3 regions of the Lelliottia sp. genome follow, and region 3 is predicted to be linked to each of the others. Evidence: predicted binding sites of a transcription regulator. Region 3 holds the regulator's gene; each other region holds the start of a gene.
What was found. The regulator PurR, encoded in region 3, represses purine synthesis genes. The targets are predictions, from matches to a motif close to CANGCAAACGTTTGCNTG.
Positions count from the first base shown of each region.

Region 1: a site for PurR is predicted at 2,157-2,174, ahead of ACKI5T_RS16555 (NCS2 family protein). Genes of this name have one in related genera too.
Region 2: a site for PurR is predicted at 4,737-4,754, ahead of pyrD (quinone-dependent dihydroorotate dehydrogenase). Genes of this name have one in related genera too.

Region 1 covers NZ_JAZQNX010000034.1:2,351-9,995, reverse strand. Annotated here, with positions in the region: gene ACKI5T_RS16570 (fimbria/pilus outer membrane usher protein) at 1-617, shown strand, start outside; gene ACKI5T_RS16565 (fimbrial protein) at 629-1,609, shown strand; gene ACKI5T_RS16560 (fimbrial protein) at 1,695-2,084, shown strand; gene ACKI5T_RS16555 (NCS2 family protein) at 2,226-3,620, shown strand; gene ACKI5T_RS16550 (AsmA family protein) at 3,741-5,462, shown strand; gene yicI (alpha-xylosidase) at 5,885-7,645, opposite strand, start outside.
Region 2 covers NZ_JAZQNX010000008.1:389,603-397,247, forward strand. Annotated here, with positions in the region: gene pepN (aminopeptidase N) at 1-269, shown strand, start outside; gene ssuB (aliphatic sulfonates ABC transporter ATP-binding protein) at 359-1,129, opposite strand; gene ssuC (aliphatic sulfonate ABC transporter permease SsuC) at 1,126-1,917, opposite strand; gene ssuD (FMNH2-dependent alkanesulfonate monooxygenase) at 1,928-3,073, opposite strand; gene ACKI5T_RS06605 (sulfonate ABC transporter substrate-binding protein) at 3,070-4,032, opposite strand; gene ssuE (NADPH-dependent FMN reductase) at 4,025-4,600, opposite strand; gene pyrD (quinone-dependent dihydroorotate dehydrogenase) at 4,848-5,858, shown strand; gene zapC (cell division protein ZapC) at 6,024-6,566, shown strand; gene ACKI5T_RS06625 (YcbX family protein) at 6,563-7,645, opposite strand, start outside.
Region 3 covers NZ_JAZQNX010000001.1:173,854-181,498, reverse strand. Annotated here, with positions in the region: gene ACKI5T_RS00955 (PTS ascorbate transporter subunit IIC) at 1-496, shown strand, start outside; gene cfa (cyclopropane fatty acyl phospholipid synthase) at 639-1,787, opposite strand; gene punC (purine nucleoside transporter PunC) at 2,079-3,284, opposite strand; gene punR (DNA-binding transcriptional activator PunR) at 3,397-4,308, shown strand; gene purR (HTH-type transcriptional repressor PurR) at 4,327-5,352, opposite strand; gene ACKI5T_RS00930 (YnhF family membrane protein) at 5,649-5,738, shown strand; gene ACKI5T_RS00925 (MFS transporter) at 5,903-7,069, shown strand; gene sodB (superoxide dismutase [Fe]) at 7,106-7,645, opposite strand, start outside.

The DNA of each region.
Region 1 (7,645 bases), on a different contig from region 3:
GATATGACGGACGGATGGGCAACGCGACTGTCGCTTACAACCAGGATCCTGACCGCAAACAAGTCACCTGGGGTATGAACGGCGGCATGATCCTGCACCGTCACGGCCTGACGTTTGCCCCTTATGCACAAGGCGCGCAGGCGCTGGTCAGTGCCCCTGGCGCTGCGCACACCGGTTTAACCAACGGAAAAAATCTCAGTACCGACTGGCGCGGTTATACCGCCGTTCCAGATATTTCACCTTACAGCCGAGAGCAGATCCAATTCGATCCTCACAAAGTTGACCGCCATGTGACGCTGAAAAGCATCTCCACCACCGTCGTACCGACGAAAGATGCCATCGTGCTGGCGCAGTTTGAAGCCACTTCAGGCCGCAAGGTTATGGCAACGCTTACCACAAATGGTATAGCGCTGCCGTTTGGTTCAATGGTTACGCTGGAGGGTTCGCCGGGCCGCTTTTTCGTTGGCGACCAGGGCGTTGTCTATTTTGATGGCGCTCAGGAAGAGGGCGAATTACGGGTCTCGCTTGAAAATAATCAAAGCTGCCGTGCGCCTTTCAAACTGTCTGAAGAGACGGCAGAGATGCTTGTCACCATGATCACGCTGGAATGCCATTAAGGATGCGCGCGATGAGCCTGAAATCTATTTTTCCCCATTTACTTGCCCTTGGCCTGTGTATTTTTTCGACGTACGGCCATTGCTGTAATGACAATACCGCCGGGGTGCTCTCCATCGACATGGATGCGGTGCTCCAAAAGGATATAGAAACCGCCCCCGTTGGCAGTACCTTGTATGTCAAACGCGGCATACTGGGCAATCTGGCGCATAACGACGCAGAGTTGCTGTGTGGTAAACCCGGTGAAAATCGGCCTGTTACCGTGAACGGCCTGATGACAGGAACAATGACCGGGGATCATGTGTATGAAACCAGCATGCCAGGCATTGGCATCCGCGTCAGCTTCTTTATCCGCCACGCCGGGTTTAACGCATGGAAACCGTTAAACAGTCAGGTTCAGGGTCCGTTAGCGGCCGACAAAACGCTGCGCGCCAGTGATGTGTTACTGAAAATCGAACTGATCAAGATGGCAGAAGTTGCTCCAGGCGGCGTAGTGACCTGGCAGGCGCCACAGTTACTGACGTTCTATGACGCCCAGGGTCAGCAAAAAAGTATGGTCAGAATGGCCCTGCGTGGGCATCTTCCTGATGCCCATTGTGATCTCAACCTGGAACAGCAGATTGTCGCTTTGCCTCATACCCAGCCAGATAAATTGTTAAGTGCAAAACGCATGAACTCTGCCCCACTGGGCATTTCGCTTCAGTGTTCCGGGAATGTGAATAATGTGTCGATGACAGTATTCGGACGTGCATGGGATACCGCCCGGGGGATTTTGCAATTAAAGGATGTGCCGGGTAGCGCAACCGGGATAGGGTTGCAATTGTGGTATCAAAGCAACCCGCTACCAATTGGGCAGCCGGTCAATATTATGGATTTTGCAGCAAACGGTCAGTCATACCCGCTACCCGTCAGTGTAAGCTATGCACGAACGGAGGGGCCTGTTATGCCCGGTAAGGCTGAAGCTCTGCTGGTGATTAAACTCAATTATCTTTAATCCACTGTCCCTGACAGGATCGGTTATATACCCGTGATCATTGAAGATGCAAGACGATAACGCCACTAGCCCTGTGAATATTCACATGTCAATTGAAGGTGGCGATCAATGCACGGCAATGGTTGCTCAGGGCAAAATTGCCTATCGCTTCTCCGGCACGGCGGATAACGCCGACGGTACCGCGCTGGCAAACAGCCTGACTGACGCGACGGCCGCTAAAGGCGTCGCAATCGGCATTTTTGATGCGGATAACAAGCCTGTGGAAGTGAACACCGGGTTGTTACCGGCTACCACTGACACCGTTTTTGCCCTGCAGATGGTCCAGCTCAAAGGTCAGGACGCAGTGGGTAACATCAACACTGCGGTGACTATCGAAGTCGAACGTCTGTCATCCCTCAAGACCATCTTCGGATGGTTTTTTTGCCCACTGAAACCACACTTCTGCCTCAGATTCATTCTTCGCACATCGCGTTGATGCGCAGATAACCCTTATTCGTCGTCAGATCTCACGCAAAACGCTTACCGGCTAAACCTGTTTCTTTTTTCGCTCGCAACCGTTTGCTTTTACCATCTGGTCAGATAAAATGCCCGCTTTTCCACCGTGGGATTGCCACCGATGTCCGCTAACGCCATAGAGTCTCAAGATGCGCAACCGATTGCGCAGATTCAGCATAACAGTGAATTAATCTACCGCCTCGAAGACCGCCCCCCGCTGGCGCAGACTCTGTTCGCCGCCTGTCAGCATCTGCTGGCCATGTTTGTGGCGGTGATCACCCCGGCGCTGCTGATTTGTCAGGCGCTTGGGCTACCGGCGCAGGATACCCAGCACATCATCAGCATGTCCCTCTTCGCCTCCGGTGTGGCGTCGATTATTCAGATCAAAGCCTGGGGTCCGGTGGGATCGGGTTTGCTCTCAATCCAGGGCACCAGCTTTAACTTTGTTGCACCGCTGATTATGGGCGGAACGGCACTCAAAACCGGCGGCGCAGATGTGCCAACGATGATGGCGGCGCTGTTCGGCACGCTGATGCTGGCAAGCTGCACGGAAATGGTTATCTCCCGCGTGCTGCACATGGCGCGCCGCGTTATTACACCGCTGGTTTCCGGCGTGGTGGTGATGATTATCGGCCTGTCGTTGATTCAGGTGGGCCTGACGTCCATCGGTGGCGGCTACGCGGCGATGAGCGATAACACCTTTGGCGCACCGAAAAACCTGCTGCTGGCGGGCGTTGTGCTGGCCATCATTATTCTGCTCAACCGTCAGCGTAACCCGTATCTGCGCGTGGCTTCCCTGGTGATCGCCATGGCCGCCGGGTATTTAATGGCGTGGGCGCTGGGCATGTTGCCGGAAAATACCGCGCCAACTCACAGCCCAATGATTATGGTGCCGACGCCGCTCTATTACGGCCTGGGCATCGACTGGAACCTGCTCCTGCCGCTGATGCTGGTCTTTATGATTACCTCTCTGGAAACCATCGGCGATATCACGGCGACCTCTGACGTCTCCGAGCAGCCCGTTTCTGGCCCGGTTTATATGAAGCGTCTGAAGGGCGGCGTGCTGGCGAACGGTTTGAATTCATTCGTCTCGGCGGTGTTCAATACTTTCCCGAACTCCTGCTTCGGCCAGAACAACGGCGTGATCCAGTTGACCGGCGTAGCCAGCCGCTATGTGGGCTTTGTGGTTGCGCTGATGCTGATCGTGCTCGGCCTGTTCCCGGCAGTGAGTGGTTTTGTACAGCATATTCCGGAACCGGTTCTGGGTGGCGCAACGCTTGTGATGTTCGGCACCATCGCGGCATCTGGCGTTCGCATCGTGTCGCGTGAGCCGCTGAACCGCCGCGCAATCATGATTATCGCGCTGTCCCTAGCCGTCGGCCTGGGTGTGTCTCAGCAGCCGCTGATCCTGCAGTTCGCGCCAGATTGGGTGAAAAACCTGCTCTCCTCGGGCATCGCCGCGGGCGGTATCACCGCTATCGTTCTGAACCTCGTTTTCCCGCCTGAAAAAAACTGATTCTCCTTCACGGCAGGCATTAACGGCCTGCCGTGAAATCTAAATACACCATTCCCGCCTTGAGGATTGCGCATAAATCGTGCATAACTCCTTTATGTGCGTTTGACGGGATGGAAGACCATGAAATTTATTGGAAAGCTGCTCATCTGGATTCTGATTGCGGTACTGATCGTAATCCTGGCCCTCTATATTCTGGTGCAAACCCGCTGGGGCGCGGCTCAGGTCAGTAGTTGGGTCACGGTAAATACTGATTACGAGCTTAACTTCGACCTGATGGATCACCGCTTTTCATCGCCTTCACATATCATTCTGGAAAACGTCACCTTTGGCCGCGACGGCAAACCCGCAACGTTAGTTGCCAAAACTGTCGATATCGGCCTGAGCAGCCGACAAGTCACCGATCCACTGCATATGGATACCATCACGCTGCGCGACGGCACGTTAAATCTCTCCCCGCAGACTGCGCCGTTACCTTTCCAGGCCGACCGGCTGCAATTGAATAATATGGCGTTTAACAGCCCGAATACCGAGTGGGACCTGAGCGCGCAAAAAGTCACCGGCGGCGTAAGCCCATGGCAACCAGAAGCGGGCAACGTGCTGGGTAAAAAAGCGCATATTCAGATGAGCGCCGGATCGCTCACGCTCAACGGCGTGCCTGCCAGCAACGTGCTCATTCAGGGCGAACTCAACGGTAAAGAAGTGATTCTGAGCACCATCGGCGCGGATATGGCGCGCGGATCGCTCACCGGCATTGCGGGGCGCAACGCTGATGGCGGTTGGGTTATCGACACCCTGCGACTCAACGATATTCGCTTGCAAAGTGACAAATCGCTTCTGGATCTCTTTGCCCCGATCACCACGCTGCCATCGTTGCAGGTGGGCCGTCTCGACGTCACCGATGCGCGTCTGCAAGGACCCGACTGGGCGGTCACCGATCTCGATTTAAGTCTGCGCAACCTGACGCTGAGCAAAGGCGACTGGCAGACGCAGGAAGGGCGTTTATCCATGAACGCCAGCGAGTTTATCTACGGGTCGCTGCATCTTTTCGACCCGATTCTGAATGCGGAGTTCGGCCCACAGGGCATCGCGCTGCGTCAGTTCACTTCCCGCTGGGAAGGCGGCATGGTGCGTACGTCCGGCAACTGGCTGCGTAACGGTAAAGCGCTGGTGCTGGATGATGTCGCCGTGGCAGGCCTGGAATACACCCTACCGCAGAACTGGAAAACGCTGTGGATGGACCCGCTCCCGGAATGGCTCAACGCGGTGACGCTGAAAAAATTCGGTCTGAGCCGAAATCTGGTGATTGATATCGACCCGACGTTCCCGTGGCAAATCACGTCGCTCGACGGCTACGGCGCAAATCTGCGCCTGGCGAAAGACCGCCAGTGGGGTATTTGGGGCGGCAATGCCACATTGAATGGCGCGGCAGCGACGTTTAACCGCGTGGATGTGCGTCGCCCGTCGCTGGCACTCGCGGCCGACGCCTCAGCGGTGAACATCACGGAGTTGAGTGCATTCACCGAGAAAGGGATTCTGGAAGCCACGGCGGCGGTTTCGCAATTGCCGCCACGCCAGACCACCGTCAGCCTGAACGGGCGCGGCGTACCGTTTAAAATTTTGCAACAGTGGGGCTGGCCTGAATTACCGATCGCGGGTGACGGCAACGTGCAACTCACCGCCAGCGGCAGCATTCAGGCGAAAGCACCGCTGAAACCCACAGTGAACGGCAAGCTGAGCGCGGTGAATATGGATAAACAGAAGGTGGAGCAGAAAATGACGGCGGGCCAGGTAAGCACGATTTCACAGCCAACGGTTCTACCCTCACCCCAGCCCTCTCCCTGAGGGAGAGGGAGAAAACCGGAGCCAGCCGTAGCCGTTGTTTCAGCGTCAACCCTACCAAACAATCCCCTCTCCTTAAGGAAGAGGGGAAAACCGAATCGCGTGGCGATTTCTCTCTCTGCGTCAATCCGCGCCTAACAATTCCACCTCCCTTAGGGCGAAGGGAAAAAGCGAATCAAGCTGCGACTTCTCTCTCTGCATCAGACCGCACCTAACGATTCCCTCTCCCTTAGGGCGAAGGGAATAAGCGAATCAAGCTGCGACTTCCCTCTCTGCATCAGACCGCGCCTAACAATCCCCTCTCCCTTAGGGCGAAGGGAAAAAGCGAATCAATCTGCGGCTTCTCTCTCTGCATCAGACCGCACCTAACAATTCCCTCTCCCTTAGGGAGAGGGTTAGGGTGAGGGTAAAGGAAAAACGCAATACTACAGCGTAACTACTACCTCATTTCCCTGGGCACTCACCACCACGCCCCACTCGCTTCCGGCCTGAGAACCGCCAGTCACGCCGCCGATCCGCTGCACGTTACGCAAACAAATCGACCAGCCTCTCGCCTCACCCTCAGCGTTAATCGTCACTTTGTCACCCGCACGAGACGCTTTAAGCGTAAACACTACCGAACCGTCTGCCGCAGGCACTTCGCTTATCGCTGAACATCCATCGCCCAGGCTAAACAGCTGGAATTGCGTCCCGTCGTTCCACGCATAATCCGGCTTCTGGCTGTTATTGCCGAGCGCCAGCAACGTGTTTTCGCGCACATAAACAGGCAGGCTCTGGAAGTCGTGCTGCTGTTTATGCCAGCGGCTGCCCTGGATTTCGTCGTTGTGCCACAGGTGAGTCCAGCGGCCTTCCGGCAGATAGAACTGTACATCACCCGCTTCGGAGAACACCGGCGCCACCATCACGGAATCCCCCAGCATGTACTGACGGTCGAGGTAGTCGCACGCCGGATCGTCCGGGAACTCCAGCATCATCGCGCGCAGCATCGGTGTGCCGAACTCGCGCGCCAGCGCCGCCTGACGATACAGATACGGCATCATCCGGCATTTCAGCTGCGTGAAATGACGCACCACATCGCACGACTCGTCATCGTACGCCCACGGCACACGATAGGATTTACTCCCGTGCAGGCGGCTGTGGCTCGACAACAGCCCGAACGCGCACCAGCGTTTATAGACGTGTGCGGGCGCGGTATTTTCAAATCCGCCGATATCGTGACTCCAGAAGCCAAAGCCCGACAGGCCGATGGACAGCCCACCGCGCAGGCTTTCCGCCATCGATTCATAGTTCGCGTAGCAGTCGCCGCCCCAGTGCACCGGGAATTTTTGCGCGCCCACAGAGGCGGAACGGGCAAACAGCACCGCCTCGCCTTCGCCCACGGTCTCTTTCAGCACGTCCCACACCAGCTCGTTATAGATGTAGGCATAATGGTTGTGCATCTTCTGCGGATCGGAGCCGTCATGCCACCGCACATCGGTCGGGATACGCTCGCCAAAGTCAGTCTTGAAACAATCGACGCCGATATCCACCAGCCCTTTCAGCTTGTCGGCGTACCATTTGCAGGCGTCTGGATTTGTGAAATCGTAAATCGCCAGCCCCGGCTGCCACTTATCCCACTGCCACACCGAGCCGTCCGGGCGCTTCAGCAAATAGCCCTTTTCTTTCAGTTCCTGGAACACTGGCGATTTTTGGCCGATATACGGGTTAATCCACACACAGACCTTCAGCCCTTTGTCCTTCAGGCGGCGAATCATTCCTTCGGGATCGGGGAACGTCACCGGGTCCCACTCAAAATCGCACCACTGGAAAGCCTTCATCCAGAAGCAGTCGAAATGGAACACGTGCAGCGGCAGGTCGCGATCGGCCATGCCGTCGATAAAGCTGTTCACCGTCGCTTCGTCATAATTAGTGGTAAAAGACGTGGTGAGCCACAGGCCAAACGACCACGCAGGCGGCAGCGCCGGGCGGCCAGTAAATTGCGTATAACGATTCAAAACCTCTTTTGGCGTCGGCCCGTCGATCACGAAATATTCCAGATACTCGCCTTCCACGCTGAACTGCACTTTTGAGACTTTTTCAGAACCCACTTCGAACGACACGTTCTCCGGATGATTCAACAGCACGCCATACCCGCGGTTCGTCAGGTAGAACGGAATGTTTTTATACGACTGCTCGGTGCTGGTGCC
Region 2 (7,645 bases), on a different contig from region 3:
TCCGTTCGCTGATTGGCGCGTTCGCCGGGAGTAATCCGGCGGCGTTCCATGCGGAAGACGGCAGCGGTTATCAGTTTATGGTGGAGATGCTGACTGAGCTCAACAGCCGCAACCCGCAGGTCGCGTCGCGTCTGATTGAGCCGCTGATTCGCCTGAAACGCTACGATGCGAAACGTCAGGAGAAAATGCGAGCAGCGCTGGAGCAGTTGAAAGGGCTGGAGAATTTGTCGGGCGATCTGTTCGAGAAAATCAGCAAAGCGCTGGCCTGATGTTAAAAGGCTCGACGGTACGATAAAAGCAAAACGGCAACCCTGGGTTGCCGTTTTTAATGGTTGGCCTGATTCCGCAGGACAGGGCATCAGGCATTTGCCTGAATGCGCTGTCGTTCTGTTGCTCCCCGCTTCATGACCCGATCCAGCACTTCTGCTTCCAGTTCTGCCAGCCGGACCGATCCCAGACGACGCGGGCGAGCAATATCGACCGTCACGTCCAGCCCGATTTTCCCGTCTTCGATTAACAATACCCGATCGGCCATCGCTACCGCTTCACTCACGTCATGCGTGACCAGCAGCACGGTAAAACCGTGCGCCTGCCACAGGGATTCAATCAAATCCTGCATCTCGATACGCGTCAGGGCATCAAGCGCACCCAGTGGTTCGTCGAGCAGCAGCAAGCCAGGGCGATGAATAAGCGCCCGCGCCAGTGCCACGCGCTGCTTTTGTCCGCCCGAAAGCGCCGCTGGCCATTCGCCTGCGCGATTTTCGAGCCCGACGGATGCCAGCGCTTGCCGCGCAGCGTCTCGCCAGTGGCCTTTTAGCCCTAGCCCGACATTGTCGATAACCGTTTTCCAGGGCAGCAGACGAGCATCCTGGAACATCATGCGCGTATCGTCCTGGAGTTCAGTAAGCGGAGTATTTCCGGCCAGCAGTTCTCCGGCATTTGGTGTTTCAAGCCCGGCAAGCAAGCGCAGCAGCGTACTTTTACCTCCGCCGCTGCGCCCGACCACAGCAACAAATTGGCCGGCGGGAATATGCAGATCCAGCGCGTTCAGAATCGTGTTCTCGCCGTAGCGTCTCGTCACGCCGTTGAGCAATAAAGGCGTTCCCTGGGTTAAGCGAGCCGTGTTCATGCGTTTGCCTCCTTCAAAGAATAGGCCGGATTCCAGCGTAGCCAGCTGCGCTCAAGCCACTGAGCGCTAACGTCAGCGAGTTTGCCAAGCAGGGCATAAAGAATGATGGCAACCACCACCACGTCAGTTTGCAGAAATTCACGGGCGTTCATCGCCAGGTAACCAATACCGGAATTGGCGGAGATGGTTTCCGCAACGATCAGCGTCAGCCACATCAGGCCGAGCGCGAAACGTATACCCACCATAATCGACGGCAGGGCACCCGGCAGAATCACATGGATGAACAGAGAAAAGCCCGATAAACCGTAGCTGCGCGCCATCTCCACTAATCCCCGGTCAATGTTGCGAATGCCGTGCCAGGTGTTGATATAAATGGGGAACAACGTGCCGAGCGCGACGAGGAAAATCTTGGCGCTCTCATCAATGCCGAACCATAAAATCACCAGCGGGATCAGCGCCAGATGCGGTACGTTACGCAGCATCTGAATCGACGTATCCAGCAAGCGCTCGCCCCAGCGAGACAACCCGCTGATCAGGCCAAGCGTCAGCCCAATCGACCCGCCGATGGAAAACCCAATCGCTGCACGCCAGGAGCTGATCGCCAGGTGCTGCCACAGTTCACCGCTGGCACTGAGTGACCAGAATGCCTCCGCCACGCCCTCCGGGGAGGGCAGAATGCGACTCGACAACCAGCCCACAGACGACGCGATTTGCCAGATAATCACGATGCCAACGGGCAAGAACCACGGCGCCAGACGCAGGAGCCATTTTCGGGATGGATTCGCCATAATGACCTCGTTAGCTCTGTGCCGTTTTGCGGGGAATAAATTCATTCGCCACCGCTTCGCCCTGAACCTGGAGCGGACGCGGCTGCGGGATTTCCGGGATGGCGACATCCAGATGCGGGAACAGCAGTTCTCCGACTTTATACGCCTCTTCCAGATGCGGATAACCGGACAAAATAAAGCTGTCGATCCCCAGATCGGCATATTCGTTGATGCGTGCCGCCACCGTTGGGCCGTCACCCACTAGCGCGGTTCCTGCGCCACCACGCACCAGGCCAACGCCTGCCCACAGGTTCGGGCTGATTTCGAGATTTTCGCGTTTGCCGTTGTGAAGGGAGGCCATCCGGTGCTGGCCCACTGAATCGGTTTTGGCCAGGGCGGCCTGCGCTTTGGCGATAGTGTCATCATCAAGGTGTGAAATCAGACGATCGGCGGCCTGCCAGGCTTCCTGATTCGTCTCACGCACAATGACGTGCAGACGGATGCCGAAACGCACTTTACGGCCATGCGCTGCAGCTTTGGCGCGGACCTGTTCAATTTTCTCTTTCACCTGTTCAGGCGGTTCGCCCCAGGTGAGATACAGATCGACCTGTTCCGCCGCCAGATCCTGTGCAACGTCCGACGATCCGCCAAAATAAAGAGGAGGGCGCGGCTGCTGCACGGGCGGGAAATAAAGTTTCGCATCACGTACGCGAATGTGTTTGCCTTCATAGGTGACGGTGTCGCCCTCAAGCAGACGACGCCAGACGCGGGTGAATTCTGCCGAGGCCTCATAGCGTTCGGTGTGGTCAAGGAAGACGCCGTCTCCCGCGAGTTCCGTTGGGTCGCTGCCGGTGACCAGATTAAACAGCGCACGTCCGTTGGAAAGTCGGTCAAGCGTGGCGGCCTGGCGTGCAGCAACGGTGGGTGAAACTACGCTTGGGCGCAGGGCGACCAAAAACTTCAGGCGCTGCGTGACCGGGATCATGGCCGCAGCCACCAGCCAGGCATCTTCGCAGGAGCGGCCAGTGGGGATCAGCACGCCAGTGAATCCGATTCTGTCTGCGGCTTGCGCGATTTGTTGCAGGTAGCCGTAATCGACCGGACGCGCCCCTTCCTCAGTACCAAGATAATGCCCATCACCGTGGGTCGGTAAAAACCAGAACAGATTCAGACTCATGATTTCGATCCTTCTTTGTCAGCGGGTTGCCAGATACGGTCGCGAATATCGATCTTTTTCGGAAGCAGACGGTTTTCATAAAACAGATCCGCGGTTTGTTGCTGTAATACCACCGTGTGGGCATCAACTGGTTTGATCACGGTGATTGGCCGATGATCCAAATAGCTGGCGATCACCGGTTCCGGCAGGCCCATGGTTTTTGCGAGCAGGGCGATACTCTCCTGACGTTGGCTTTGAGTGAGCGCATCCGCTTCACTAAAGGTATTCAGCACACCTTGAATAAATTCACCGTTCTTTTCGGCATAAGGACGCGCCGCAAGATAGAACGAACCGGTCTGTTTAAGCGTTTCGCCATCTTTCAGAACGCGAACGCCACCCTGCAGCAGAGCCGCAGAATAGTAAGGATCCCAAATGGCCCAGGCATCCACGTTATTTTGCTGGAAAGCGGCGCGCGCATCGGCCGGGCTTAAGTAGATCGGCTGAATATCCTTGAACGTCAGGCCTGCCTGTTGCAGCGCACGGAGCAGCAGGTTGTGCGAACTGGAACCTTTCTGAAACGCAACTTTATGGCCTTTAAGATCCGCTACGGTCTTAATCGGACTGTTTTCAGGCACCAGAATGACTTCGGCTTTAGGCTTAGCGGGTTCGACGCCGACGTAGACCAAATCAGCGCCTGCGGCTTGCGCGAAAATAGGGGGAATATCGCCCGTGCTGCCTAAATCAATGCTGCCCACATTGAGAGCTTCGAGCATTTGCGGGCCAGCCGGGAATTCAATCCACGAAAACTGGGTCTGCGGATAACGTTTTTCCAGCAGCTGATGACTCTTTGCCAGCACCATGCTGATGCTGCCTTTCTGGTAGCCGATACGTAAACTTTCTGGCGCAGAGTTCGCCGCATGAGCCAGAGCGGAGACGGCCAGCAAACCCGCTAGCCCAAGACGAAAGAGGTGCTTAAACATGGGCGACTCCTTTCAGACGGCCAAAGGTCGGGGCTTGAGCATCGCGGCGATGCAATGCCTGCCAGAACGTTTCGAGTGCGCTATCAAGACGCGAATGCAAGTTGGGGGTGAACTGCGGCTTATGCTGATAATCGATAACCTGAGAATCATCCGCGAACACGCCGTGCAGGATCTCCTGGGCTTTTAACGCATTGAGCACCGGCTTGAGGGCATAATCGACGGCCAGCATATGGGCGACGGTGCCGCCGGTTGCCAGCGGAAGGACGACTTTTCCCTCCAGCGCGCGTTCAGGCAGCAGGTCGAGAAGCGTTTTTAGCGCGCCGGAAAACGAGGCTTTGTAAATCGGCGTCGCTACAATCAGACCATCTGCCCCTTTCAGTTGCTCAATCAGCGCCTGAAGCGCCGGACTTTCAAACCGGGCATACAACAAATCTTCAGGCTCAAAGTTATGCAGATTCCAGTGACAGACTTCGACATCCCGCGAATTCAGCTGTTCGCGGGCATATTCCAGCAGGGCACTGGAACGTGAGGGAAAACGCGGACTTCCAGCCAACGTGATGACGCGCATGTATGCTCCTTATAACTATTTGTTTGCTTTTATCTAACATTGATAACAATTTTAAGGAGTGTGACATTCCGGGGTTATTCCACTAAATGATTTTTCTGGAATTAAAAATCCAGAAAGTGCATAAGAAACCGCCAGAAAGGAAAACGATTGCGCAGAAAGACGTTTTTTTGCCTCAGGTCAATTCCCTTTCACGCCGCGATCGCTGATAATCCGTGTCCGGTTTGCACACCGGAATCCAGGAGAGTTCATGTATTACCCCTTCGTACGTAAAGCCCTTTTCCAGCTCGATCCCGAGCGCGCTCATGAATTGACATTCCAGCAGTTACGTCGCATCACAGGCACACCTTTGGAAGCGCTGGTGCGCCAGAAAGTGCAGGAAAAACCTGTTCAATGTATGGGGCTGACATTTAAGAATCCCCTGGGTCTGGCTGCTGGCCTGGACAAGAACGGCGAGTGTATTGATGCGCTGGGCGCGATGGGATTTGGTTCCATCGAGGTCGGCACCGTCACTCCACGTCCACAAGCGGGTAACGACAAACCGCGACTGTTCCGTCTGGTTGAAGCCGAAGGGTTGATCAATCGAATGGGCTTTAATAATCACGGCGTCGATCATCTGATCGAGAACGTAAAAAAAGCGCATTTTGACGGCGTGCTGGGAATTAATATCGGCAAAAATAAAGATACGCCGGTAGAGCAGGGTAAAGATGACTATCTGATTTGTATGGAAAAAGTGTATGCTTATGCGGGTTATATTGCGGTGAATATCTCATCGCCAAATACCCCTGGCTTGCGTACGCTGCAATATGGTGAAGCGCTGGACGATCTGTTATCAGCCATTAAAAATAAACAAAATGAACTGCAGGCAATTCACCATAAATATGTTCCGGTCGCGGTAAAGATCGCACCGGATCTTTCTGTAGAAGAATTGATCCAGGTTGCCGATAGTTTGGTTCGCCATAATATCGATGGTGTTATTGCGACCAATACGACACTCGATCGTTCATTGGTCATCGGAATGAAAAATTCGGATGAAATGGGTGGGCTAAGTGGTCGTCCGGTACAATTAAAAAGCACGGAAATTATTCGCGCATTGTCTGCAGAATTAAAAGGGCGTTTACCGATTATTGGCGTGGGTGGTATCGACTCTGTCATCGCTGCGCGTGAGAAGATGGCTGCGGGTGCGACGCTTGTACAAATCTATTCTGGTTTTATTTTTAAAGGCCCTCAATTGATTAAAGAAATCGTTAATCATATCTAAACTTTTCTCTCTATAAGACAACCAGTGCTTTATTTCCGGCCCTGGTTGTTTTATATTCCGTCATTGTTGCTTATTTAGACATTATGGTCTTTTATTTATTGATGTTATAAGCGAAGCGATAATCAGGACATTTTTAGTACAGGATGTGAGGGACGGGAGAGGAAAATGCGAATTAAACCTGACGATAACTGGCGTTGGTATTTTTGTGAAGAGCACGATCGAATGATGCTCGATTTAGCCAATGGCATGTTATTTCGTTCTCGCTATGCCCGCCGTATGCTGACTCCTGATGCCTTTGCCCCATCGGGCTTTTGTGTTGATGATGCCGCCCTTTATTTCTCGTTTGAAGAGAAGTGCCGCGACTTCGTGCTAACGAAGGAACAGCGTGCCGAACTGGTATTGAACGCGCTGGTGGCTATTCGTTTCCTCAAACCGCAGATGCCGAAAAGCTGGCATTTTCTGGCTCATGGACAGTCGTGGACGCCGGGTACGGGAGATGCAGCTTGCGTACATCTCAGCGATACGTCGGAAGAGGTGAGTTTGCTGGTGGTCGAGCCAGGCGAAAATGCAGCGCTCTGTTTGCTTGCACAGCCCGGCGTGATCATTGCCGGGCGTACGATGCAGCTGGGTGATGCGATTAAAGTCATGAATGACCGACTCAAACCGCAGCTCCGTGTGGATTCATTTAGCCTGGAGCAGGCCGTTTAAAGCTCCAGCTGTAGCGATGTTTTAGGAACACAGCTGCAGCAAAGAATGGTGCCGTCTTCGCCCACCGCTGATTTCTTCAATGCCGTTACTTCACCCTCTATCAATTTGATACGACAGCAACCGCAAATCCCTGCGCGACACGAGTAAGGAACGCGAATGCCGGCTTGCTCCAGTTGCTCGAGCAAGACTTGCTGATTGTTTCCTTTCACCGTTTGCCCTTGCCACTGAAGGGTCACCGCTGTTACGGGTTGCTCTTCCACTTCTGCCGTTTCTTCATCTGCATCTGCGCCCGCTCCGTAAATTCGACCTGGGCCAGTGGAGAGGATTTCGACTTCATCGCCCGCGCGAATAACACCGCTGGAGCGAGGGATCAGGTTCTGACCAAAATCGACATCGCCGTTATCCTGCGCGGTTCGGAATGATTGCAATGTTTTCAGCGGTTCGCCGGAAGGGTGCTTTTGACCTTTCTCCGGGCTGATGGTGGTGAAAATACACCGGCTACAGGGTTTCACAACATCGAAGATAACGCTGCCAATGCGAATCACTTTCCAGGTATCTTCTTCCCACGCTTGCGCACCCGTCACCACCAGATTTGGGCGGAACTGTTCCATTTGCACGCTCGCGGAACAACGATTCTGTAAATCTCGTAGTGAGGCCTCGTTGGTGAGTAGGAAAGGGAAACCGTCGGCAAAGGAAAGTGGAACAGATTCAAAGTGCTGAACGCGGCGCGTCAATTCTGGACCTACCCAACGTAACTGTACCGGACGAGAGAAAAAGCCGCTTAGCCAGCGGTTGATCTCTTCGGGGGCAATACGGGCGGTGAAATGATTGCGCCAGACTTCGGTCGGTGCATCAACCGGCAAGAAATCATTGAAGCGCACAATGACGCTGGAACCGTCTGGCGCCGTGAGATGTAAACCGTCATGCAGCGGCGCGGGAATGAACCGCACCATTTGCGGAAACTGGCGCGCAGTGATGAACGTTCCGTCAGGCTCTGTGACCATAAAAATGCGATCGAAGGCAAAACCGCTGACGTCTGCGAGTGCATGCGTCAGGCCAATGCCGCGCATTGATTTGAC
Region 3 (7,645 bases):
TTTCATTCTTGAGCAATCCGCTATTTTTGCCTGCGGTCTCTATCTGGCTAAAGCGGGTGTGAATCTGTTTACTGCCGAAATTGTTCCCGCCTTTAAAGGCTTTGCTCGCGTGTTCGCCCCAGGTGCTGTGCCTGCCGTTGATGTCATGGTGCTGTTTACCAAAGCGCCAAACGCAACGTTAATCGGTTTCCTGATAAGCTTTATTGTTGAACTGGTTTGTATCTTAATTTTCCCGGTCATTGGTCTTCCTATTATTGTACCAGGCATCATGGCAAGCTTTATTACGGGGGGCGCGGCGGCTATCTTTGGTAACGCAACCGGTGGTTTCCGAGGGGCAGTGATTGCCAGCGGAATTAACGGTTTGCTGTTATGCGTTTTGCCCGCGCTGACGCTGCCGATTTTCTCTCAGCTGGGCGCTCACGGCGTCACATTTGCTGACCCGGACTTCACCATTCCTTCCCTTATTTTGGATTATATTTTACGCCTCTTCAGCTAATGCTTTTATGGCCGGTCGGTTAAAGTCTTGTTGGCCGGTATGAACGGCTGAGGGGCAATAAACTCACCGTTCATATGGCAAAAAAAATCCGGGAATGGTCATCGTTTCCGGATTTTTTATTGTGTTCTATGACGCGTAATAACTATCGCGGTACGCGCAGGCCGTGCTCCACACCTCTGCTAAATACCACCTGCCACAGCTGGATATCGCGGGCGCGAAATGCCCCCGCACAAGCGTTCAAATAATAACTAAACATCCGCCTGAAACGATCTGAATAGTTATCGGCAATGTCAGGCCAGGAGGCCTGAAAACGCGTATGCCAGGCCATCAAGGTGGTATCGTAATCTGCGCCAAAATTATGCCAGTCTTCCATCACGTAAAAAGGCTCGCTGGCTTTCGCAATCTGGCGGACCGAAGGGAGACAGCCATTCGGGAAAATGTACTTATTGATCCACGGGTCGACTGTATGGTCCGTTTTTTTGGAACCGATTGTGTGGAGTAGGAAAACGCCGTCTGGCTTGAGATTGCGATCGGTGACGCTGAAATAGGTATCGTAATTTTTGGGCCCGACGTGTTCAAACATCCCAACAGAGACGATGCGATCAAACTGATCGTGGAGGTCTCGGTAATCCTGCAACAAAATAGTCACGTCCAGACCCTCGCAGCGGACCTGAGCCATTTTTTGCTGTTCGGCGGAAATGGTCACGCCCACCACGCTGACACCGTAATTTTTGGCCATGTAATACGCCAGTCCCCCCCAGCCGCAGCCAATGTCCAGCACGCGCATGCCGGGTTGTAACTGTAGTTTCTCGCAGATGAGGTGGAGTTTGGCCAACTGAGCCTCCTCGAGCGTTGAGGCATCTTTCCAGTAAGCGCAAGAATACTGCATCAAGGGGTCCAGCATACGCGTGAACAGGTCATTGCCGAGGTCGTAATGTTCCTTCCCGACAATCCATGCGCGCTTTTTACTTTGCAGATTAAACAGGCGTGCGGAGGCGATGCGTAAAGTGTCTCTCAGGTGATGAGGGAGCTGACTATCAAGGCCGGCGCGCAGGACGTTGTTGAAAAAAACATCCAGCCGCTCACATTCCCACCAGCCGTCCATAAAGCTTTCGCCCAATCCGAGGGAGCCCTCCTGTAACACGCGCTTAAAAAAATCGGGATGTTTGACCTGGATATCAGAAGGGGCAGGCCCGTTGACGGTAATGCCCGCACGACTCAATAACTCACTGACGATTCGGGACCAATTGTCGTCCCGAAGGCTGACTTCTTCTATGCACGATGAACTCATAGCTTCTCCATCACCTGATGTGATCAGAACCTTCAAACAGCGTAGCCGCTTTTTATGGTTTGTGAGAAGTCTCACGGAATTATCCGTAAGGCTAGTATCCGACGTAGAACAGAGGAAGGGAGATAACCCTTGCCGAAAAGCCTTCCATGGTAAAACGGGAGCACTCCGGCTCCCGTTAACAGAGAGTATTTATCGTATTTATATGAACCAAATTTAGTATAGGCTTCAAAAATTACGCATTCAACTGAAAGTTGTTAGCAGCCTAATCACGCATAAATCACATAATTACGTTCACGACGATGCTTGCGACGATTCTATCGGCGTTCCATTTGGCGTGTTTTCAGTTGCCGAAACTTGCATGCGATAACCGAGTGCAGCAAGCGCGACCGTCACCAGCATCACGCTGGTGGTCGTCATCAGCGGCGTGGCGATCAACGCCGAGACAATCAGGCTTGAGAGGAAACACAGACCCAGTTGCAGCGTGTTTTGTAACGCCGCAGCACGACCTGTCGCATGAGGGAACGGACGCAACGCCTGGGCAACCACGATCGGATAGATAGCACCGTTAGCGACGGCCATCACGCAGAACGGGATTAAGATTTCAGCCAGGCCGACGTTTGGAATAAACCCGACAGCCCAGGTGCCGATGACGCTCAGGGCGTACAGCACCAGCAGCCAGGGCAGCATCTTTTGACCCTCCCATTTTTGCAGCGCTGCGCGACAGCCATAACCACCGACCAGGAAAGCGATGGTCTGCGGCACGTAGCTCAGGCCAATCACTGCAGGGGTGTAACCCATGTCGTGCAAAATGAACGGTGACCCGGTGAGCCAGGCAAAGAAGCTGGCGGAACAGGCCGCGTAAATCAGCACATTTCCGCGATAAGCGCGGGAACGCAGCAGTGACATAAAGGTGACGCGAGCCGCATTGTTCTCGACTGGTTTGGCTTGAGCGGGTTTGAGCGCAAAAGCGGGCAGCATCAGAACCAGGGTGATGATAAACAGCGTGGCAAAGATCGCCTGCCAGTCAAAATGCACCAGAATCCAGCTCCCGATCAGCGGAGCCAGGGCCGGCGAAAGCCCCACGAGCGGCATGATGGTCGCAAAAATGCGGTTAACGCGCGATGCGGGATAATAGTCGGTGACCAGCGCCTGCCAGGTCACGGCAGCAGCACACACGCCAAACGCCTGTACAAAGCGCAGTACCAGCAGCCAGGTTGCATCGCGCACCCACAGCATGCCCAGACAACCCAGCGCAAAAATAGTTAAGCCAAGAAGAAGAATAGGCTTGCGACCATAACGGTCAGAGAGCGGTCCCCACAACAGTTGTGCAAGCGCAAAACCGGCCAGGAATACGCTGAGGCTGGCGCTGATCGCGGCAGCAGGTGTCTGCAAATCTTGCTGCATCGCGGCAAACGCCGGCAGATACATGTCGGTAGCCAAAAAGCCCAGCACGCTCAAACCGCCGAGCCAGACTAAGAATCCTTTGTTGGGTTGCATTGTTATTTCCTAATGAAAGCAGGTGTACATTGGCGCAGATTGTAGGGAGTGCAATCTGGCTTGTGAAACGCTAATATTTGGCGGTTGCGTTCAAAAATTTTGCAGGCAAAAAATGTGGTCTGAATATTCTTTAGAAGTCGTGGATGCTGTCGCCCGAAATGGCAGCTTTAGCGGAGCCGCGCAGGAACTGCATCGCGTACCTTCTGCCGTAAGCTATACGGTGCGTCAGATGGAGGAGTGGCTGGCGGTACCGCTGTTCGAACGCCGTCATCGCGATGTCGTTCTGACCCCCGCTGGCGTATGGTTTTTGAAAGAAGGCCGATCTGTTATCAAAAAAATGATGATCACGCGTGAACAGTGCCAGCAGATTGCCAATGGCTGGCGCGGTCATCTTTCTATTGCGGTGGATAACATCGTAAAACCTGAACGGACGCGGCAGATGGTGGTTGATTTCTACCGGCATTTCTCAGATGTAGAACTTCGCGTGTCCCAGGAAGTGTTTAATGGCGTATGGGATGCGCTATCGGACGGCAGGGTGGAGATGGCGATCGGCGCGACGCAGGCCATTCCCGTCGGGGGGCGTTACGCCTTTAGGGATATGGGAACGCTGAGCTGGAGCTGCGTGGTGGCAAGCGATCATCCTCTGGCTGCGATGGACGGGCCGCTGAGTGACGACGTGTTGCGCAACTGGCCGTCGCTGGTGATGGAGGATACGTCGCGCTCGCTGCCAAAACGCATCACCTGGCTGCTTGATAACCAGCGGCGGGTCGTCGCGCCAGACTGGGAATCATCGGCAACCTGTTTGTCGGCTGGGCTGTGTGTGGGGATGGTGCCCGTACATTTCGCGCGTCCACGGATTGATCGCGGAGAATGGGTGGCGCTTGAGCTTGAAAATCCGTTCCCGGATGCGGCCTGCTGCCTGACATGGCAGCAAAACGATATGTCTCCTGCGCTGGCCTGGCTGCTGGATTATTTGGGGGATAGCGAAACGTTGAACAGAGAGTGGTTACGGGAGCCGGAATAACCGGCCCCGTAGAAACGATTAACGACGGTAATCGCGGAACGGACCGTCAGCGACGGAGCGACGTTCAATCAGGCGCGGATGGACTTCAATTGATTGAGACTCTTCACGTTTGCTGACGATACGATCCATCAGCATGTTGAATGCCGTTTCACCCAAAGAGTCTTTCGGCTGGTGAATCGTCGTCAGCGCGGGAGTAAAGTAGCGAGCGTTGCGCACGTTATCATACCCGATCACGGAAATATCCTGCGGGACGCGCAAACCAAGCTCATCGGCGGCGCAAAGCGCGCCCATTGCCATAATATCACCGCCACAGAATACGGCAGTCGGACGATGCGGCTGCGAAACGATCTGCTGCATTGCGCGGTAGCCTGATTCCGGTTCAAAGTCACCCTGGACAATCCAGTTTTCCGGAACGGTAATCAGCGCTTCTTCCATGGCTTTCATAAAGCCCGCCAGGCGGCCTGCACCGGTATTACGCTCCAGCGGACCGGGGATGACACCAATCTCGCGATGACCGCGTTCAATCAGGTAACGGCCAGCCATGTACCCGCCTTCAAAGGCGTTATCGTTGACGGAATCGGTAAAATCAGCGCGCGTATCGCCCCAATCCATCACCACCATCGGGATATGACGGTACTCTTCCAGCATCGACAGCACGGATTCAGGGTATTCAGAACACATGACCAACAGGCCATCGACGCGCTTTTGCGCCAACATCGACAGGTAAGCGCGCTGTTTTTCCTGGCTGTTCCAGGCATTTCCCAGAATCAGGGTATAGCCTTTCTGGAAGCAGTTTTTTTCTACTGCCTCGATAATTTCGGCGAAATAGGCGGCTTCGCTGCTGGTCGCCAGCAGACCAATCGACTTGGTGTGATTTACTTTCAAGCTGCGAGCCACGGCGCTAGGGGAGTAGTGCAATTCTTTGATTGCGGCCCAAACGGCGTTGCGCGTCTCTTCCGCCACGAAACGGGTTTTGTTAATTACATGTGATACGGTTGTAGTGGAAACGTTTGCGCGTTTCGCTACATCTTTAATTGTTGCCATTAGCTGTCACTCCAGACCATATCCTAAGCTCCTGATAAATTGAGAGGTAAACGTTTGCCTTCTCTCACCCTAATCTCGCAAATTGAATTGCGATACGCCGGGAAAACGACACAGGACGTCAGGAGGGGGTCAGTGGCCGGTACGCTTATAAATTTAGCGTGGAATTTTGTCCTATCTTGATGAAAAGGGGAAGCGCAAAAACGGTTATGAGCCTAAATCGAGGAAGATTTTTGAGCGAAACTGTGTAAAAATGAGCAAGCTCACTTTTCATGTGGGGATTAAAAGGAGAAAAATTGATGAATACCGATCTTAAGTTTTCGTTAACGACCACGATTATCGTGCTGGGTTTGATTGTTGCGGCAAGTTTTACGGCTATTCTGCACTGATTCAGGCGGGGGAGAGCCTTCTCCCTCGTTTTCTTCCTTCGATTGTTACTCTCCCGACAATAATCTTTTGCCAATTTGTTAACTTCTCATTTTTTGTGATTGCTGTCATGCTTTCGACATGTTTTTTCTGTGTCGCGTAATGACACGGTTTCCGGAGTTAATGAATGAAAATCAATTTTCCACTGCTGGCCCTCGCGATTGGCGCATTTGGGATTGGCACCACCGAGTTCTCCCCAATGGGGCTGCTACCGGTTATTGCTAAAGGGATGGATGTTTCTATTCCTGCGGCGGGAATGCTGATCAGTGCTTATGCCATTGGCGTGATGATCGGTGCGCCTTTGATGACGTTACTGCTTTCGCATCGCGCGCGTCGAAATGCGCTTATTTTCCTGATGGCCATTTTCACATTGGGGAATGTGCTTTCGGCACTCTCTCCGGACTACACCACCCTCCTGTTGTCGCGCATTTTGACCAGCCTCAATCATGGCGCATTCTTTGGCCTGGGGTCGGTGGTGGCCGCGAGCGTAGTGCCTAAGCACAAGCAGGCCAGCGCGGTCGCCACGATGTTTATGGGGCTCACGATAGCGAATATTGGCGGCGTGCCGGCGGCGACCTGGCTGGGTGAAGTCATCGGCTGGCGTATGTCGTTCCTCGCCACAGCGATGCTGGGTGTCGTGGCGATGATCGCGCTGTTCTTCTCGTTGCCGAAAGGTGGGGCAGGCGAGCGTCCGGACGTACGCAAAGAGCTGTCGGTTCTGCTCCGCCCGCAGGTGCTGTCAGCGCTGTTGACGACGGTGCTGGGCGCTGGAGCCATGTTTACGCTCTATACCTATATTTCACCCGTGCTGCACGACATCACGCATGCCACACCGTTCTTTGTGACGGCAATGTTGGTATTGATTGGTGTGGGCTTCACCATCGGCAACTATCTGGGCGGCAAGCTGGCCGACCGTTCGGTGAGCGGCACGTTGAAAGGATTTTTAACCCTGCTGATCGTCATCATGGTCGCCATTCCGTGGTTAGCACGTAATGAGTTCGGAGCCGCTATCGCCATGGTGGTTTGGGGCGCAGCCACGTTTGCGGTGGTACCGCCGTTGCAGATGCGAGTGATGCGTGTAGCTCACGAAGCACCAGGGCTTTCGTCTTCAGTCAATATCGGGGCGTTTAACCTGGGCAATGCGCTTGGCGCAGCGGCGGGGGGCGCGGTGATCTCCGCGGGGCTGGGTTACAGCTTTGTTCCGGTTATGGGAGCGATCATCGCCGGGCTGGGTCTGCTGTTGGTGCTGTTGTCCGGGCGCAAACAACCGCAACCGGATTGCGCAACAGAGTGATAAAAACGCAGAAGGGTTACCCCTTCTGCGTGTCTTTTACGCGGCGAAGTTCTTCGCAACAAATTCCCAGTTCACCAGCGCCCAGAAATGTTCCAGATAGTTTGGGCGAGCGTTACGGTAATCAATATAGTAAGCGTGTTCCCACACATCGACGGTCATCAGCGGTGTGGCAGCAGTGGTCAACGGTGTTCCTGCGTTGGACGTCGACACGATCGCCAGTTTGCCATCCGCTTCTTTGACCAGCCAGGTCCAGCCTGCACCAAAGTTCTTAACCGCCGCATCCGTAAACTTCGCTTTAAAGTCTGCAAAGCTACCGAAAGCGTTATTGATGGCAGTTGCCAGCTCGCCAGTCGGCTCTCCGCCTGCGTTTGGCGCCAGACAGTTCCAGTAGAACGTGTGATTCCAGACCTGCGCGGCGTTATTGAATACACCCCCCTCTGAGCTGCGTACGATCTCTTCCAGGGTTTTCCCTTCAAAGGCCGTATCTTTGATCAGATTGTTCAGGTTGGTGACATAGGTCTGATGATGTTTGCCGTAATGGTACTCCAGGGTTTCCACGGAAATATGGGGGACCAG